4 regions of the Shewanella sp. Sh95 genome follow, and region 4 is predicted to be linked to each of the others. Evidence: predicted binding sites of a transcription regulator. Region 4 holds the regulator's gene; each other region holds the start of a gene.
The links. Region 4 encodes LexA, which represses DNA repair genes until DNA is damaged. Its sites were predicted from a motif close to TACTGTATNNNNATACAGTA; they were not measured.

Region 1 (5,138 bases), on a different contig from region 4:
GTCAGCGTCATTCTGTGGCTAATTGAATGATTTCGGTGCTTCATGAATACCTGTTCTTTATTATTGTTTTGGTAACTTCTCTAAAATCTGACTCTTAAAGATCCCAGACCAATCCCTTGCAACTAACTTCTGATAAAAAGCTGAATCGGGATTAAGTACCCTAAAGAGTTCTATATCCTCATAGGAGGAATAACGTTGGGTCTCTTGGTATTGTTTGAGCTGAATTAACCCTAAAGCACCCGCTAAAAAATGCCCACCTCCCAGAGCAGTCACTTTACGTTCTTGGCAGAGCGACAAAATCTCAGGGGAAGTATTAATCGAACTGACCAGTACATCACGTCCAGGTTCAAGGCCCTTTTCGCGGAGTGCTTTTACCACTCCGATAGCCATTTTATCGTTCGCCGTCCAGATTAAGGTTAAATCCGGATAACGGCTGAGCAAGGTTAATGTTTGATCATAAGCAATATCTTCACGCCATTGACCATATACCGTTTGAGTAACAATAACATTGGGTTGCATAAAGAAATAATCATTAGCGCCTTGAGTTCTTAACACTGATGCGGGCGTAGATTTATCGCCTGAGATTAATAAAACCTTAGCCTTTTTATTTTCTAAACGACTTAGCAAATTTTTAGCGGTATCAGCACCAATAGCATAGTTATCTGGGATAATCGCTGGTAATAAATAAGTTTGCCAATGTGGATCTGCCAATAAGTGTTCTCGCTCGGCGACAGAAATATCATTTAAAATCAATTGAACATATATGGGATATTGATAAAGCATCTGCAACATTTTTATCGCAGACTGCTTCTCATTCACTAAAATAATATGAGTAGGAAGTGATGGGTGAGATTTTAATAACGTTTCTAATTGAGCAATCATTTTAAAGTGATTGCGATCTGAATGTATGATTTGCAAATTAATATCAAGCTTTGATGAAGCCACCTGCATTAATTTATCGACATCACCCCAAAAGCTATCCGTAACCGCGCCTGGATTAAAAAAAACCACATCCAATTTAGCCCACGCAGGCAAAGCAAAACACAGTATGCCTATCCATAAACAACGTAAACATAATAGATGCAAAGGCGAGTACTCCTCGACCGTGTTTCCCCGCATGTGATCCATCACAGAGGTCACTTTATTATTATCGATTCACAACCTTGTTACCGCATAATTACCAAAACAACTCAATGGCAACCAACACTTCGATTAAACCACAAAATAACAAAAAGTGTACTTTATAATAAAGAATATTAATTTTCGCTCCTGTTTTAGGCTCGAAATTATAGAATATTCATTTAATATTAATAAGATAACTCGACGCATAAGATAAGAGGCCATTTTTAATTCCAATATTAGGCCGTGTTGACGTTTCGAGATTAGATTTTGTTCGTTCTGGCAAGTTCGTGCTCGCGAAACGAGGAATGATGTGTAGTTATTCTACTCAAATGACGAGCGGCTCTTATGACTGAAAGTAAGAGCAAGAGCTTGCCAGACGAACCCTTCTGGCAGCATTTGGCTGGCTTTTCTGCCGCGTTATCGTCCGTTTATGTAGAATAACTACACGGCACGGACTTTGCCTTGCATAAAAGCCAGCCTAATTGCTGCAAAAATAACCCTGAAACGTCAACACGCCCTAATCATTCAGCCTCTTTACATAGCGCACTTAACCACAGTCGATCCCCCAAGATTGCCTTACGTTTATTCTCTGTTAGTATATGTATAAATTCACAGTGATTGAGTGCTAACGACTTGCAGCAATTGGATCTTGTTCCGATCACCGAACTCAAGGGCGTCGCCAAAAGAGTCGCGGAAAAACTCGCCAAACTCGGCATCACAACAGTACAAGATCTGCTGTTTCACTTGCCCCTGCGCTACGAAGACCGCACTCAAATCTATCCCATCGCCGCACTCATGCCCGGAAATTACGGCACCATTGAGGCCGAAATCCAGTCGACTCAAATCCTTCAAGGCCGTAAACGCATGCTCGTCTGCAATGTGCGTGACGATACTGGCAGCATGAGCCTACGCTTTTTTAACTTTTCAATGGCGCAGCGCAATGCGATGCAAAATGGATTAATGATCCGTGCCTATGGCGAAATTCGTCGCGGAAGTCATCAAGCGGAAATCGTGCACCCCGAATATAAAATCGTCTATCCGGGTGAGGATATTCACCTAAGCGATACACTTACGCCGATTTATCCCACCACCGAGGGCTTAAAACAGGCGAGTTGGATTAAGCTCACCGAACAGGCACTTGAATTATTAGAAGATGGCGGCTTGACCGAGTTATTACCCGCCCATTTGCAGCCAAACAACATGAGCCTAAAACAGGCGCTGCAAACCCTGCATCGCCCCCATGCGGGGATTTCACAATTTGATTTAGAGCTTGGTCAACACCCCGCGCAGCAGCGACTGGTGCAGGAAGAATTACTCGCCCACAACCTGAGTATGCTACGCCTAAGACAACGCAGTAACCTCGACGCCGCCGTGACCATGCATGCCACGGGGCAATTACTAAAGCCTTTTCTCGCCTCACTGCCCTTTAAACCCACAGGCGCGCAGCAACGTGTCGTTGCCGAGATAGGTAAAGATTTAGCACAACCGCACCCCATGATGCGCTTAGTGCAAGGGGATGTCGGCTCAGGCAAAACCTTAGTCGCCGCCCTCGCCGCCCTTCAAGCGATTGAAAACGGCTATCAAGTGGCCATGATGGCGCCCACCGAATTACTCGCCGAGCAGCATGCAGCTAACTTTGCCGCGTGGTTTGAACCACTAGGATTAAAAGTCGGTTGGCTTGCGGGTAAGCTTAAAGGTAAAGCTCGGGCGCAATCTTTAGCGGATATTGAATCTGGCGCGGCACAAATGGTGATCGGCACCCACGCCATTTTTCAGCAACAGGTTATCTTCCATAGGCTCGCTTTAATTATCATCGACGAGCAGCACCGATTTGGTGTCCACCAGCGGATGGGACTCAGGGAAAAAGGTATCAATCAAGGGTTTCATCCCCATCAGTTGATTATGACGGCAACCCCGATCCCACGGACGTTAGCCATGACAGCCTACGCCGATCTCGACACCTCGATTATCGATGAGTTACCCCCAGGGCGCACACCCGTCACCACAGTCGCCATACCCGATTCGCGCCGTAATGAAGTACTCGAGCGCGTCCGCAACAGCGTGATCACGGACAAGCGCCAAGCCTATTGGGTCTGTACCTTGATTGAAGAATCCGAAGTCCTCGAGTGCCAAGCCGCCGAAGATACTGCCGAAGAATTACGACTATCGCTGCCGGAGCTGACCATAGGTTTAGTCCACGGCAGGATGAAAGGTGCTGAAAAGCAACAAATTATGGCGGACTTTAAAGCGGGAACCATAAACTTATTGGTGGCAACAACGGTAATTGAGGTCGGCGTCGATGTCCCTAACTCTAGCCTGATGATAATCGAAAACCCCGAACGATTGGGACTTGCACAGTTGCATCAACTGCGAGGACGAGTAGGGCGCGGTGCCGTAGCCAGTCATTGTGTGTTACTCTACAAGGCGCCACTGAGTCAAACCGCAAGTCAGCGGTTGAATGTCCTGCGGCAGAGTAATGATGGTTTTGTTATCGCACAGAAAGACCTAGAGATACGTGGTCCCGGTGAAGTGTTAGGCACTAAACAGACAGGGCTAGCCGAACTTAAGATAGCTGATTTAGTTAGAGATCAAGCGCTTATACCACATATCCAAAAGCTTGCGAATCATGTGATGTCGCAAGCACCCGATGCGGTTGATGCCATTATTCATCGTTGGCTTGGGCATAGGCAACAATATGTTCAAGCGTAAACCTTAAGCTAACCCCTTCAAGGTAAAATAAATTCAACCTGTTCAGCTAACCGCTATGGACAAGCGCGTGTAAACTTGCAAAATGAACTTGCAACCTAAAAGGCGGCACTTGCACTTTAATGTTAGCTGCATGATATTCACCACATTACCTTGACACTGAAGCGAAGGATGTAAAATGCAAGTTAATCAAGATGATAGAATTACACCTCAAGAGACCTCGTCTAGCAGTAATCGCTTTGCGTTGATTGCGATTGTGCTCGTCATCCTGCTCTCTGCGGCAGGTTATTACTACTATAGTAAAGATGACTCACCCAAACTCATTCCTAATGCACCGATAGTACTACCAGAGCCGCCATCGTCAGAACCGCTTACTCTGGAAACAAACCCTGAGCCTGAAACCACTCCAGTTGAAAACGTAACACCACAAACGACCACGACGGAAACAGACTCAACCACCACCGTTGAGCCTCAAGCGCCCGTAGAAACGGTGCCAAACTTGCCTGAGAGTGATGCTTTTGTGCATCAAAAAGCACTGGCACTTATCAGTAATAATGTCGTAGGTTCATCCTTAGTCACACAAGATTTGATCCGTCAGTTTGTAGTCTTCGTGGATAACTTGGCGCAGGGCGAATTGACCCGCAAAGTCAGCCCAATTAAGGGCCCTGAAAAACTCTTTACCGTGGCGGAAATCACTAACAAAGTGTATTTAAATCCAGAGAGTTACCACAGATATGATGCCTACGCGACCGTCATTGCCAATATGGATGAGCAAAGCTTAATGCACACCTACAAGCAACTCACGCCGCTATTTGATGAAGCCTTCGCTGAACTGGGTTATAGCAACGCCAAATTCAATGACAGAATGCTACAAGCAATTAAGGTAATGCTCGCAGCGCCAATTATTGAAGAGCCCATTGAGCTGAGTTCAATTAGCGTCAACTATCGCTTCGTTGATCCCAATTTGGAAGCCTTACCCAGTGCCCAAAAACTGCTTGTTCGTATGGGACCAGAGAACACTCGTAAAGTGAAAACTGCACTGCGTAAAATGGAAAGCCAACTCGCACAATAGATTGATATTCAATCAATAGTGGCATTATTAATAATAAACAGGCGCCTCGAGCGTCTGTTTACTATTGATATCAGAGCCTGTTCAACTGAGGTTAAGCCACTTAGTCTACACTCCCTGTCTTTATCCCGTTCTGAAAACTATGTTAGCCAACAGTGACAAAGCAAAATCTCATTGCATTTTATTAACCTTGCATATGCAAATGACTTCATTAAAACTAAGGACTTAGTGTAGAATGTGC
Region 2 (5,138 bases), on a different contig from region 4:
GATACTTTTTGGCGGCATGGTTAGCCAGCTTGGCGAGTGTTTTAGTCGGTGCAATGCCTACACAAACGGTGATCCCAATCCAGTGGCCTATGCGCTCTCGCACTTGTTGTCCGAACTCGACAAGGGATATGGCCGACTCAATACCGGTTAAATCCAAAAACGCTTCGTCAATGGAGTAAACCTCTACTCGTGGTGCCATCTCCTCCAAAGTGCGCATCACTCGACTGCTCAAATCTGCGTACAGCGCGTAATTGGACGAGAATGCCAAAATACCATGACGCTGCATTTCAGCTTTGATTTGAAAGACGGGTACGCCCATTTTAATACCGAGTAACTTAGCTTCACGCGACCGTGCAACCACGCAGCCGTCATTGTTGGACAGCACCACAACCGGCGTATCTTTTAAATCAGGACGAAACAGCTTCTCACAACTGGCGTAAAAGTTGTTGCAGTCCACCAAGGCAAATACTGGCATGGGATAGTCACGACTTACGGCGCATGTTTCGCACCACATTGGTGACCACACCAAATATCTCTAACTCTGTCCCTTCAGGAATATGAATGGGCTCATACACCTGGTTTCTTGGGAGCAGCATGACGCACGGCCTTAGTTGAAGCTCCTTTACCGTGAGTTCACCATGGATACCAGCGATGACAATGTCACCGTGTTCTGCTTGGACAGAGCGATCAACCACCAGGATATCATCTGGGTGAATCCCAGCATCAATCATTGAATCACCTTCAACACGCACAAAGAACGTTGCAGCCGGTCGCTTGATGCACAGCTCGTTGAGGTCGAGCGTTTGCTCAACATAATCCTGCGCTGGTGAGGGAAAACCAGCAGAAACACGTTCCATGAACAATGGAATACGAAGGCGCTTGGCTTTGATGAAGGCAAGTGCGCCGCTACGGCCTATCAGCGAGACACTCATGACGAACCTCGAAAAATTACAATTGGTACTGTTTGTTTATACAGTATCTAATGCTATGCTGATTTCTACAAGTAAAATTGTAGGTAAAACTGTAGTTGTTCGAGTAAGACGCTGTGTTGTCGGTGATTTATTTTTTGTGATGAAAAACTAGATGTGGGGGATCGCTCGTCCTCGTCAAAGCCTGCAAGGCTTGGACAATACTGCTTCTGCCTACTGCTCTTGTTTCTGTTACTGATCCTGTTACTGCTACTGGTTAACGCATGGGTCAAGTAACCGTCAGACAAGGCTTGTTGAACCCTTTGCAAAGGGTTTAAAAACAGTTAGTAAAATTCTGCTTCGTATTGAATTTACAGGCTTAAAACGAAGTAAGGAGCATCTTTAAAATGCTCAGTCGAACTCAGTTCAAGCCTTTTTCAACCGTTTGAAAAGGGGTTGGCTAAGCCATACGTAAAGGGTATTGGTAAGGGTTACCTAAACGGTTTAGCTAAGGCTTTCTGAAAGGCTTAGCCAAAGCCTTTATACATGGGTTCACCCAGTAAAAAGATTAAAAAAAACGCTGAGGTATCCAAGGTGCATTTTGTACAACCTGTGGCACAGTGAAATAACCCAAAGCGAACAATAGAATTGAAGAGGAACCATCAATGACAAGAGCCCCTGCGCCATTTCCGCTAGAGCGCCTCGCGGAGATCCCAGAAAGACCAGAAGATTTTAGATTGCTGGAGCGCATTCCATTAACGCGTGAACCGCAGTCCTGGCCACTTGAACTTTCTCCTGTGGTCGGTGATGAACAGCCAATGGTGCTGCTCGATACAGAGACAACCGGACTGTCTGCCGATGACGAGTCCATTATTGAGCTTGGTATGGTTAAGGTGCTTTACAGCCCATCAGCTATGCGGATTGTGTCGATTGTTGATGTGATCAGCCTGTATGAAGATCCCGGCAAGCCAATCCCCGAGCTGATCACCGAGTTAACCGGTATCACCGATGATATGGTGCAAGGCCAGCGCATTGATGATTCACTGGTAGCGAGTTGGTTATCCGATGATCCGCTGGTGGTTGCACACAATGCACAGTTTGATCGTCCTTTCTTTGAAAAGCGGTTTGCTGCATTAGTCCATCTATCTTGGGCCTGTTCAGCCAGTGGCATAGATTGGAAGGCGCTGGGTTTTGAAAGTCGAAAGCTTGAGTACCTGCTGCTTCGCTTAGGTTGGTTTTATGAAGGACACCGAGCCGCAACCGATTGTTTGGCGATGGCCTGGTTGTTCCATTTGTTGCCCGAGTCCGTTGCAAACTTGTTGTCTGAAGCAGACAGGCGAACTGTGTTAGTTCGTGCGTTTGGTGCGCCGTTTGACGTAAAGGACTATTTAAAAGAACGTGGTTACCGTTGGCATGACGGCGTTAAAGGTGCCAACAAGCATTGGTGGCGCGAAATCAGCGAAGACGAGTTGCCGCAGGAACAAACTTACCTGGATGATTTGTATCATCGTGGCTCAGAACATGCCCACTATGACTACAAAGATGCCCGCAATCGATTTAAAGCTTTGTCATAGCCCCTTGCATATTTGAAAACCTCTGGAAAATGGAAAGTGAACTCATGGTTTAACCAACAAGAGGAATCTTTCCATGTACCACGACACCTACATTGAATACTGGGGCGAAATCTTCGTCTCTGCCCGCATCATTGAATTTGGCATCACGTTCGAGTGCTTTCTTAAAGATCCATGGAAGCATTTGATGTCCTGTGGTCAAGAGTCTGCCCCAGACGCGATTGCTGAAGGGATGCTGCCATTGCTACCAGCCCAGGCAGAAGTTGCCAGGCGCATTCGGGAGAGTGAGCAACGAGCCCTGATGTCCACAGACTCAGAAAAAGAAAAGTCTCAAAGCAGTAACATCGTGGTGTCACTGGTTCGGGTAGCGCATTGATCATGACTATCAGCAATGGCATAAAACAATGTCTTTACGCCCATATCTGAGCGGCAATTGCAATCCAGATCAAAAAGTTGCCGCTTAGTCTTCCCTACAAAATAATTTGTGATAGGATGATACCTAATAAAATTAATTAGGTTGAAGCCTATTCAGTGTTTTATGGCCATCTGTCCAGCTTCAACCAGTAGAGATTGATTAGTCATTGCGGATAAAGAGCAGCTTTGTGCCATGCCGTTCAATGTGATTAAGCGATGCCTGACCGTATTTTATAAACAGAGTTTTAAGAATCTGGTTGAATTGGATAAACAAGACGCATGACAAATGATGGTCTGAAACAAACAGTAGTGGCGAAGCCAGATAGGCTTTCGCAGATAGCGCAGTTGCCACAAGCAACCCGGGATCGCATTGCCCACATCGATTTCACCTTATTGTTTAAGGGAGAAGCGGTACGGGCAGATTTAGTCGATCGCTTCAGCATAGCGGCCGCACAAGCAACGAAAGACTTCACCATGTACCGAGAGCTTGCACCAGGCAACATTGAGTATGACCAAAAGCTCAAGTTGCATAAGCGTGGTGAAGCATTTGAACCCTTGTTCGACTATGACGTTGTGAGAACGCTGGCGACGATTAGCCAAGGGTACGGTGATGGCTTTACTGGAAAGGTAAAACCGCCTCTGGCTTGTGAAGCGCCTTATCACTTAAACAAGCCAAGCCTATCTATAGTGGCGAAAGTCACCGAAGCCATACACAAAGGCAAAGCCTTGTGTATCACCTATGTGTCGTTATCGAGCGGTGAAACCACGCGTGAAATTGTGCCGCATACGCTGGTGGACAATGGCCTGCGTTGGCATGTTCGTGGTTTTGACCGCAAGCATGCTGAGTTCCGTGACTTTGTGCTGACCCGAATTAAAGCAGCGGTTGTGCTTGAAGATTCCACTTTGTCTGAAACGGAGCTCGAAACCCAAGATCGGCAATGGAATCGCTTTGTAGAGCTAGAGTTAGTGCCGCATCCTCGTATTAAGCACAGCGAAGCGATTGAACTGGATTATGGTATGACGGGTGGCGTTCTAAAGGTTGAGATTAGAGCCGCAACCGCTGGGTATTTGCTTCGTCTTTGGAATGTAGATTGTTCTAATAATTACTCATTAATTGGTCCTGAGTATCAACTTTGGTTAAGGAATGGGCAGGCGCTGTATGGAGTAAAAAATGATGCATTACTTCCCGGCTATAGAACTAGTCAGAATTAAAAAAATGGAAGTGCTAAATTGAATTATTCATCGCACCAAAAAGCTTGGTTAGCTCACACTCTAACGCTCTCTGGAAAAGCAGAAGAGTCAATGACTCAAACTATTGCTAATTCCAAAGTTGATATGAACCCACATCAGGTTGAGGCTGCACTGTTTGCCTTATCATCACCGCTGTCTAGTGGAGTTATCTTAGCCGACGAGGTTGGATTAGGTAAAACGATAGAAGCTAGTCTGGTTCTAGCTCAGAAATGGGCAGAACGTAAACGAAAGCTCTTATTGATTGTACCTGCTACTTTAAGAAAGCAGTGGAGCCAAGAATTAGAAGAAAAATTTTCCTTACCGTCTGCAATTCTTGAAGCAACAACTTTTAACGCCGCGATAAAAAGTGGTATCGCTAATCCTTTTGAAGTGGAAGTTAGCACAGGAAAGCCAGCAATATGTATCTGCTCCTATGAATTTGCAGCTAGGAAAGAAGTTGAGTTAGCACGGGTTTCTTGGGATCTTGTCGTCCTAGATGAAGCGCATAAACTTCGAAATATCTACAAAACTGATGGTGCAAAAACCGCGAAAAAATTAGAGCTTGCATTGCAAGGACGAAAAAAAGTAATGCTCTCTGCTACCCCTTTGCAAAACAGTATATTAGAGCTTTATGGGTTGGTTTCTATTCTAGATCCTCACTTTTTTGGTGATTTGAATTCATTTAAAGCCCGATATGGCCGACAAAATTTGGATGAAATTGAGCTAGCCCTATTACGTGCAAGATTGAGCAAAGTTTGCAATCGTACGCTACGTCGACAAGTGCAAGAAGAAGGCGGCATTAGTTTCACTCGTCGTTATTCAATGACTGAAGACTTTCGTCCCTCAGCAGAAGAAGAACAGCTTTATACAGAAGTATCTGAGTACTTGCAGAGAGAGGATCTTCTCTCTATCAAATCAGGTGCAAGGCATTTAGTCACACTTGTTATCCGCAAAATACTTGCGTCATCCTCCTATGCTGTACTTGGTACACTTGAAACCATGATCAATCGGTTAG
Region 3 (5,138 bases), on a different contig from region 4:
TAGCGGATACCGATGGCGATGCCGTCGTCTTCTGACAATGACATTCTGGCTTCTTGCGCTTGATCTGAGCTGGTAAAGTCGCTGTAGTCTTTACGTGCTTCAACATACAGAACCGTGTTTGGATCCCAAACAAAGTGTAAACCTACAACTACAAACTGACGCTTGAACACATCGTTAGGATCGGCGTTAAAGTTAGGTTGAATAACATAGTCTTTACCTGCATCCAGAATGTTGTAAGACACAAATGGACGTAAACCGTTATCAAACTTGTAAGAAACTAAAGTTTCAACACCATAGGCATCTTTGATCAAGCGACCAATGTTGTCGGTATCATGGTTTTCTTCTTTGTGAACGTTGGCCGCAACATATAAGCCATCTTTATCGAAGTCGCCCCAAGTTGCGCCCACGCCGTAGATCAGATCAACAGCGGTTTTTTGGTCGCCATTGCCATAGGCAATATCAAATTCACCGCGGTTAATACCCGCCATCAAGCTTAGCTTATCTGTCGCTTTGTAAGTTACAGAGCCGCCATAGGTGTAATCATAAGTGACTTGTTGCGCTTCTTTCTTACCTGCGTTCCATTCCACTTCACAGGCTTCTTCTGTGATGTTTTCGATATCACAGGTGTAGAAGCTGCTGTTTTTCAATTGCGCCTGAACCGCAAAACTTACATCACCAATGCTGTTACGGTATTGAACAACTTTGTCACCGCGACCAACGCCGTTTACTGCACCGTCGTCTTTGTTAAAAGTGTAAACACCTGCCGCGTTACCATCCCATACAAAACCGTAGTTGGTGTTGTAAACCACGTCATACCAAGCACCCCATTGCTTACCAATAGTGATAGTGCCGTACTCATCGTGGCTAATGCCCGCGTAACCTAAGCGGTTGTAGAAAAACTCATCTTGTACAGATTCGAAGCGGTTGTTATAGACAATATCGCTGCTGCCAACAGGGTTCACACCCCATTCCAATTTAGCAAAGGCGTTCCAACCGTGGGTTAACTCACGGCTGAAACCAAAATTAATTCGAGAAGCACCATTAACAACCTCAGTTTCACCTTGAGTGTTGATTACGCGCGCATCGATAAAGCCACCGATTTCTACCGCATTTTTATCATCTTTGTAGATTTCGATTGCAGATACAGTTGGGGCGAGAAAGAGTGCTGTTAGCGCAGTTGCTACTAACGTTTTGTTCATTTGGTGCTTAACCTTTTCGTTTATGTTTTATCAACGTCATTCCGTTGTTATATTTCCTTACAATTTCCCGGTGAGAGTAGCAAATTTTCATTCCACTCTCCAAGCGAAACCTAAAGATTATGTAGAGAAACATCACAAAAACAGCGTGTTTAACCTCTATAAAACAGGTTAAAACACTACAAAGACCCGCAAGTAAAACACAAAACACACAACGGCAACACTAAATTAACAGCAACTGTTTAGAGGCAATGTTCGTGTAATTTAATTTCATTATTGAAAAGACAGGCTCTGCAATAGGGCCAATTTGCTTATCTATGTAGTATTGATAATCAATTGTAGACGATCTATGCGAAACAGGTTCAGGACCATTTACAGTGATGACATAATCAATCTGAGCTCCTCTCTTGCCATAGGATACCTTTCCTGTTAACTCACATAGCTGACGTGCGACTTTGACATGGGGGGAGGATTTTGCGGTGTACTCTTCAAGATTTCGGCGCATTCGTTTACTAAACACTAATTCAGCATCCCGCTTTCCTGACTGCAGTTCGCTTATGACACCAGCGAGATAACCGCTGATATCTCGCTGATTGAACATTCGCTCATAAAGTTCAGCTTGAACCTTACGCGCTAAGGGGCTCCAATCACTTCGCACCTGCTCCATCCCCTTAAAAGTGATTTCCAGCCCTCCATTCCTATTGCGCCAAGCACCGACATAACGCTTCTTACTCCCCTCCTCCGATCCCCTCAAGGTCGGCATAAAAAACTGTTCGTAATGGCGCTCAAACTGTAGCTCAAGGAAGCTTTCTAGCTGAAACTCCTTTACGATTTTACTCTGCCATTGTTGATTGATTTGCGCGGCAATCTGCTTACCTAAGGCATTAATATCACTGAGATCAGGATCAGAGCCCAAATAGACAAAGGTGGAATCCGTGTCCCCATAAATAACTTGATAACCCATTTCCTCTATCCAAGCGCGAGTCTGTTTCATTATTTTATGACCGCGCATGGTGATGGAGCTTGCCAGTTTCGCATCATGGAAAACACAGCCTTGGGAGCCTAAAACCCCATAGAGCGAATTCATAATGATTTTAATTGCTTGCGATAAAGGCGCATTTGCCTCCCGCTTGGCTTTTTCGCGTTGTTCTGAGAGATTTTGGATGAGTTTTGGTAGGATCGGTTGATGCCGACTAAAACGAGCCCCTAAAAAACCGGGAACGATTTCAGACTCGTCCAAAATATGTTCCTCGTTATCCAGACCTTCAATGAGCCCTTTCGGATCGATCAAAAAAGTACGAATTATCGATGGATAAAGACTTTTAAAGTCAAACACTAAAATATGCTGATAAAAACCAGGGACTGAATCCATTACATAACCGCCAGGGCTTTCAATCCCTTGACTTGCAGGCTCTGCGGGCGCAACGAAACCCGCTCTATGTAAATGCGGTAGATACAAATGATTGAATGCGGCGACCGAGGCGCCTACCCGCCCCAGTTCTAATCCCGTTAACTCGGCGCGAGCGAGGGCAAAATCCCACAACTGAGTATGCTCAAAAATATCCCACACTAAGCGACTATCAGTCAGATTATAGTGAGCAAGCCCTTGCTTATTTTCGGTAAATAGCGCATCAATCTCTTGGACTCGATTTTCTACATTATGAATCGCTTTGCCTTCACCGAGTAACGCTTGGGCGACAAATTCCAAGGAGAAGCGCTCGAATTGATAAAAGGCCGCCTTTAACCAATCGATACCATCGAGCACCACTCGCCCCGGTAAACTTAAGGTTTCAGGCCGAAATTTATTCTCGACCTTCCACTCGAGAAGCGCACTACCTCGACCGATACGCAGCGGGATCCGGTGCAGTAACGCACGCCGATATAACAGGGCCAGATCAAAGGTCACTACTGACCAACCAATAATCACATCGGGATCAAACTCAGTAAACCAAGCGATGAGATGATGAATAAGCGCCGCCTCATCGTTCACCCATTCGATATAGATTGCAGCATCTGGCAGCGCCTCGCCCACCATAATGACTTTTTCATAGGGCTGAGATTGCGCATCGCGTCCATAAAGGGCCACGGAATAGAGTAATCCGTCAAAACTGCATTCAAAATCGAGGGAGATTGAACGCAATTTTATTTCCGGCTGCGGTGCAACCGCTTTGGCCCGTATGGCGCTAAAGACGGGCAAGCGGTCTTGTAAACCCACATTGCTTACTTGATGCCCTAAAAATGCCACATCGAGCGCGACAAAACGTTCGATTAAAAAACGCTGCTCGGGACGGATATCCGCCTCAAATAAGGGAATACCAGCATCCGTCGCTATCCGCTGTAAGTGACGAAACACACTGCTCGACTGGGCATAAATCGCCGCCACGGCTTGTCTTTTAAAACTTTTAAGCATAAGCGGCACAAAGCGTAGCGCCAGCCCCGGCGTTTGTAACTGTAATGCAGCCATATCGCTTTGATGGCAAAAACAAATGTACTCAGAGCCAGGTAACTCCACCAGCACTGGGCCAGAAACAGTGGCGAGATAATACTGCAACACAAGCGTTGAACCGCATGTAATAGCATGGCGCGTCAGGACGCGTCCCTGTACACTCACGGGCGCAGCCGTGTCATGTGCAAGACTCTCGGGGGAATTCAACTGCGGTTTCACTCTAAGGCTCTCGCTGTTTATTGATTCTCGGGATACAGAATAAAATTGCCATAAAATGGCAGAAAAGTTTCTTAGGCTATGCAATCACTGTTATTATGTACAGCATTAATTCGATAAAGTAGTGCCGCATGTTACCTGACAACGTAAAAAACCAGATCCGCGCTATCTATAAAGATATTGCCACCGCTTTGCCTAATTTTAGGCCGCGCCGCGAGCAAAACTTTATGGTAGCAGAAATCTCTAAGACCCTGGCTGGCGACTATGACAAAGATAGACGCATCATAGTGGTCGAAGCGGGTACGGGGATTGGTAAATCATTGTCTTATATTCTAGGCACGATTCCGCTTGCGCTTGCGAGTAAGAAAAAAGTCTGTATCGCCACGGCAACCGTGGCGCTGCAGGAGCAGTTGCTGCACAAAGACTTACCGTTTTTTCTCGAACAATCAGGGCTAAACTTTCGCTTCGGTCTGGTTAAAGGGCGCCAGCGCTATGTCTGTTTATCCAAGCTTGCAATGTTAATCGGCGATGATAACAGTACCCAAATGGCCATGTGGCAAACAAAGCCAGATAACAGCCAAATTGCCATGCTGCAAGAGCTGCTCAGCGACTTTAATGAAGGCCGCTGGAACGGTGAAATCGATACACTATCGACACCGATACCGGACCATCTCTGGCAACAAATCGCCTGCGATAAACACAGTTGTCATCGGCAACTCGCCAGCCATCGTAATTGCCCGTTTCACAAGGCCCGTGAGGATGTGGATACTTGGGATGTACTGATCGCCAACCATAGTTTGCTGTTCGCCGACTTAGAGCTAGGCGGCGGGGTGATTTTGCCCGATCCCGAAGAGGTATTTTACGTCATTGACGAAGCTCACCACTTACCAATTGTCGCACGGGACTTTTCTAGCGCACAGGCAACGCTTAGAGGCGCCGCCGACTGGCTTGAAAAAGTCGGTAAGACCAGCGCCAAGTTACAAAATCAGATAAAGAGCAACAATATCATCGCCCCAGCGCAGGCGATGCAGGATCATATTGGCGACTTAATCGCTCAGCTCAATCAAGTCGCCCACTATTGTGATACCCAGACCAAGCAGTTTGCCAATCCAGAGAGTCGCTATCGGTTCGAACACGGCAAATTACCCGATGCGTTAAAAATCCCTGCCGAGAATCTCGCGGCCACCTCCAATCTTGCCCTCAAGCAATTTAACAAGATGCAGTTATTGCTGGCCGAGGCGATAAAAGATGGCGATATTCCTAAGCACCAGGCTGAAGCG
Region 4 (5,138 bases):
GACTTCGGGGTGACCGAAGAACCAGAAGATATGCTGGAACATCACAGGATCGCCGCCGCCAGCCGCCTCGAAGAAGCTAGTACCGAAAAACTTATCGGTTAACACCATAGTGACGGCCCCAGCGAGTACGGGCATAACGGCGATCAGCAAGAAGGCGGTAATCAGCCAAGTCCAGACGAACAGCGGTAACTTCATCCACGTCATCCCTGGCGCGCGCAGGTTGACTATGGTTACGATCACGTTGATGGCACCCATGATCGAACTTATCCCCATGATATGGATCGAGAATACAAATAATGCTGTGCTGTCAGGGCTATAAGTGGTCGAGAGTGGTGCGTAGAAGGTCCAACCAAAGTTAGGGCCGCCGCCTTCCATAAACAATGAACTCAACAATATTGCAAAGGCGAAGGGCAGGATCCAAAAACTCCAGTTGTTCATACGTGGAAGCGCCATATCTGGCGCACCAATCATCATCGGGATTAACCAGTTAGCTAGTCCGGTAAAGGCTGGCATCACTGCGCCGAATACCATGATTAGCCCATGCACTGTGGTCATTTGGTTGAAGAAGTTAGGTTCAACGAGTTGTAATCCGGGCTGAAAGAGTTCGGCGCGGATCACCATGGCCATCGCACCACCAGTTAAAAACATAATGAAACTAAACCATAGGTACAGGGTGCCAATGTCCTTGTGGTTGGTGGTGAGTAACCAGCGCATGATGCCTTTAGGTGCACCGTGATGGTGTTCATCATGGGCGGCAATTTGATCTTGAGTCAGTGTGCTCATCTTAATCCCCTACTGTCCATGGCGAGCAATATCAGCGGGTTGCACTGTATCGCCGGTATTGTTGCCCCACGCATTGCGCTCATAGGTAATGATGGCGGCAAGTTGTTGTGGCGTGAGTTGGTTGCCAAATGCCTGCATCGCCGTGCCCGGTTTACCGTGCATCACTATATCGATGTGATTGGCGACTGGGCCTGTTGCAATAACGCTACCAGCAAGGGCGGGGAAGGCGGGAGGCATACCTGCACCCGTTAGCTGGTGGCAGGCGGCGCAAACTGTGGCATAGGTCTTTTCTCCTTCGGCCATCAGTTCATCATGGCTGAGCGTGGGAAGACTCGCGGGATCGACACTGGCGATGGGCTCTGTCGCCGCTTTGGGCGCATCGGTGGTTGAGGGGGGCTGAGTCGTTGCTACTGGTTCGCTATTGGTGCCACCGGATTTATGGGCATCAACGTCTTTGGCTTGCACCGCATCACCCGTGTTGTTGCCCCACGCATTACGCTCATAGGTAATCACTGCGGCAATTTCTTGGGGCGTTAATTGTTTACTGAAGGCTTGCATGGCCGTACCCGTTTTACCATTGAGCACGATTTCAAGATGACCGCTCAGTGGCCCGGTAGCTATGGGGCTGCCTTTGAGATGTGGGAATACGCCTTTGAGACCTTCGCCATTAGGTTGATGGCAGGCTGCGCAGTGACCAAGGTAAACTTGCTCACCCTGAGTCATCAGCTCTTCTTTACTCAGTGTTTGTGATAAGGCGGCTTGTGCGGCTTGCGCTGCGGCATTGGCAGCTTGTTTTTGTTCTGCAACCCAAGCATCGAACTCGGCTTCGGGCAGTGCCTGAACCACTATCGGCATAAATCCATGATCTTTGCCGCAAAGTTCGGCACATTGACCACGGTAAATGCCGGGTTTATCGATATGGGTCCACGCCTCGTTGATAAACCCTGGGTTAGCATCTTTTTTCACTGCAAAATCTGGTACCCACCATGAATGGATAACATCTTCAGAAGTCATCAGAAAGCGGATTTTTCTATTTACAGGCAGGACAAGGGGCTTATCGACCTCGAGTAAGTAGTGCTCTCCCTTGGCCTCACTACCTTCGATTTGAGGTCTTGGTGTGGCGAGAATACTGTAAAACTCAATATCTTGATCGAAATAGCTGTAATGCCACTTCCATTGCGATCCTGTGACTTTTACCGTGAGATCGGCATTGCTGGGGTCTTCCATGGCAATCAGAGTTTTAGTTGCCGGAATCGCCATTAAGATCAGAATGATAAAGGGAATTATCGTCCAAGCGATTTCAACTTTTGTACTCTCATGGAAGTGTGACGCGACCGCGCCCTTGGATTTTCTGTGGTTGATCATGGCATAAATCATCACGCCAAAAACCACTAAGCCTATCGCGCAGCAGATATACAGAATCGTCATGTGCAGGTGGTATACCTTGCCACTGATTTCTGTTACGCCAGGCGTCATATTGAACCGCATGTCTGCTGCGGCCAACGGTGGGGCGAATAGCACCACGAGTAAACAATACAACCATTGCTTCACAAGACTTCTCCTCTGCTAATTGCAAATAGCAACTACAAAGAAGAGCAACACAGTAAGTCTCAACTCTATGCAAACTCTTCAGTTCCCAAAAAAGTGTTTCTGACTTCAACGTGCGTTGGCGGCTTACTTATGATCAAGTATTGTTACTGCTGGTATTAGCCACACTGGCACATACTGCTGAATAAATCCATTATTCTCAATTTTTGTGGGCGAGCGATATTCGAAAATAACGCGATATTTCTGCCTAAACAGGCCATATATCATGTGCGCCTAAATCAAACATACTTGCTGTTTAAAAATTGATCAAGATCACTTCTTTTTCTAATTGTCTGAAAAATTGCCAAAAAAAAGCCTCACATTCACAGGTGAGGCGGCTTTCAAGGCTAAATACGGTGTGAAAAATTTTTAATGAACAGAGCTGAAAAATGCGGGTTGAGTAAATTTAGCCGATTGTGTGAGATTGGTGCTAGAAGGTTGGTCATTCGTTGAACCTTCAAGCACGATACCCATTGCACGTGCGCTCTTTGCTACAATTTGTAGGCGACGATTATCGCGAGTATCTAGGGCGTTAATCCAAGTAATCACTGCGCTAGATGTGCCACTGGTTAAGGCTTTTTCCATCGCCCAAAGGGTTTCGACCTCATCTTTTGCGTGAACCAATAGTACGCGATCCATACGCACACCTGCGTTTGCTAATAGCTGCTTGTAGCCAATACTAGGTGGGTTGATGAGCACTATCCATCTTCCCTGTTGGCTCAGTTGGGCAAGTTGTTTGCTCAGCTGTGTCAGCTCTTGGCGCCCTTGGCTCTGAGTTGGCATAGTGACTATTGATGTATGCTGCCAGTCGGTCTCTGTATCTCGAACCGTATCGAGCCATAAACCGGGGTGACGCGGGGCATTACCTAATAGTTTGTTCATAGCCAATCTCCGTTGCGGATCACCCCTACGGCGAGCCCTTCAATTGTTAGACTTTGGAAACTCAAATCGACTTTAATCGGTGAATAGTCTTCATTCTCGGCATGTAGGTAGACTAAATTACCTTTTTTTTCAAAGCGTTTTACGGTTACATCATCGTCAACGCGAGCAACAACAACTTGTCCATTGCGCGCTTGTTGTACTTTATGAACGGCAAGCAGGTCACCCTCAAGGATGCCGATATTCTTCATACTGTCGCCTTTTACGCGCAGCAGGAAATCGGCAGCAGGGTGGAACATGCTGGGGTCGACTTGGTAATACTGTTCGACATGCTCTTGGGCGAGAATAGGTTCACCCGCTGCCACTTGGCCGATAAGTGGCAAGCCTGTTTCGCGGTTATCTTCTTCCTCTACAGGGAGACGGATCCCGCGGGAAGTACCAGGCATGATCTCGATGCAGCCTTTTTTCGCCAATGCCTTAAGGTGTTCTTCTGCGGCATTTGCACTTTTAAAACCCAAACGGGTGGCAATTTCGGCCCGAGTGGGTGGCATGCCAGTCTCGGCAATATTACGTTTAATCAGCTCTAAAATTTCGGCTTGGCGTGGCGTCAACGGTCTCATGGTCTTTCCTGTTTTTCTATACAGTTACTGTTAGTATATACAGTATTATTGGTAGTGCAAGTATTAACCACTTTTAACTTGGTCAGCTAGATCTGCAAATAACCGTAATCGTCATCTATGGGGTGAATGCCATTTGCACGGTATCAATAAATGGTGTCGCCTAAAGTGCGTTACTAAGTCATTAAAATCAGCAGCTGAATCCTGCATCTTTAGGTTGTTTGGGTATATTCTCTAGAATCTGGTATTCTATGGGGCTAATGAACGTACTTACATTGCATAAGAATAATGCCTAAACAAGACTCTCTTTGGTTGAAATCATTACGTTGGATCCAAAAGCACTTAGTGCACACTATTGTTGTGCCACAGGATCCCTTTGCCGATCTGAATCTGGATGCCTCCAGACCGCTTGCTTATGTAATGAAAACAGAATCCCTGAGTGATATTGCTGCGTTAAGCGAGATCACCACGAAACTTGGTTTGCCAAGCCCTTACGAGCCGCTGGTGGTGAATGGCGTTGTGGCGCCACGGGTGGTATGCCTTGAAGGTCGTAAGCCCTTATTTGGTGAACGCGCCAGCAATGAGCCATTCCTCGAATGTTTTATGCGTTTGTTGGCCGTCCATAAGGAAAAGCCAGAGTTAGATATCCAGCTGGTGCCTGTGAGTCTGTATTGGGGTCGTACTCCGGGTAAAGAAGACGACACCATGAAGGCGGCAGTGCTTGAGCGCGAGAACCCTACTTGGTTACGTAAGTGCTTGATGATCCTATTTTTGGGCCGTCACAACTTTGTGCAATTTTCTAATGCGGTATCGCTGCGTTACATGGCCGACGAACATGGTACCGATATGGGCATTGCCCATAAATTGGCTCGAGTAGCGAGAGTGCATTTCCGCCGCCAACGTAAGGTGATGACGGGGCCTGTGTTGCCTAATCGTCAGGCGTTATTCCATTCCTTGCTGAAATCTGAATCCTTACGCAAGGCGATTCAGGAAGAAGCCGCGAGCAAGAAGATTTCTGAAACCCAAGCGCGTGAAACAGCAATTGAATATCTTGATGAAATTGCGGCGAATTATTCCGATAGTCTCGTACGTATTGCTGAGCGCTTTTTAACGTGGTTATGGAACAAGCTCTACAGCGGTATTAACATCAAAGGTGCCGAGCATATTCGGCAGTTACACCACGATGGTCATGAGATTGTGTATGTGCCCTGCCATCGCAGCCATATGGATTACCTGCTGTTATCTTACATTCTGTATTACCAAGGTATGGTG

Region 1: the regulator LexA is predicted to act here: its motif matches at 1,720-1,739, upstream of recG (ATP-dependent DNA helicase RecG).
Region 2: the regulator LexA is predicted to act here: its motif matches at 959-978, upstream of umuD (translesion error-prone DNA polymerase V autoproteolytic subunit).
Region 3: the regulator LexA is predicted to act here: its motif matches at 3,947-3,966, upstream of dinG (ATP-dependent DNA helicase DinG).

Annotation. Positions count from the first base shown of each region.
Region 1 covers NZ_LGYY01000104.1:19,703-24,840, reverse strand. The annotation lists partial or broken gene AEA42_RS07580 (GGDEF domain-containing protein) at 1-11, opposite strand, end outside; gene AEA42_RS07575 (ABC transporter substrate-binding protein) at 61-1,119, opposite strand; gene recG (ATP-dependent DNA helicase RecG) at 1,756-3,831, shown strand; gene AEA42_RS07565 (DUF3014 domain-containing protein) at 4,007-4,900, shown strand.
Region 2 covers NZ_LGYY01000082.1:19,272-24,409, forward strand. The annotation lists gene umuC (translesion error-prone DNA polymerase V subunit UmuC) at 1-475, opposite strand, end outside; gene umuD (translesion error-prone DNA polymerase V autoproteolytic subunit) at 483-932, opposite strand; gene AEA42_RS05970 (3'-5' exonuclease) at 1,574-2,482, shown strand; gene AEA42_RS05975 (hypothetical protein) at 2,556-2,855, shown strand; gene AEA42_RS05980 (WYL domain-containing protein) at 3,173-4,105, shown strand; gene AEA42_RS05985 (SNF2-related protein) at 4,124-5,138, shown strand, end outside.
Region 3 covers NZ_LGYY01000020.1:24,872-30,009, forward strand. The annotation lists gene AEA42_RS01430 (porin) at 1-1,199, opposite strand, end outside; gene AEA42_RS01435 (DNA polymerase II) at 1,420-3,849, opposite strand; gene dinG (ATP-dependent DNA helicase DinG) at 3,990-5,138, shown strand, end outside.
Region 4 covers NZ_LGYY01000045.1:47,969-53,106, forward strand. The annotation lists gene ctaD (cytochrome c oxidase subunit I) at 1-783, opposite strand, end outside; gene coxB (cytochrome c oxidase subunit II) at 793-2,334, opposite strand; gene AEA42_RS03745 (SulA-like leucine-rich domain-containing protein) at 2,740-3,252, opposite strand; gene lexA (transcriptional repressor LexA) at 3,249-3,869, opposite strand; gene plsB (glycerol-3-phosphate 1-O-acyltransferase PlsB) at 4,155-5,138, shown strand, end outside.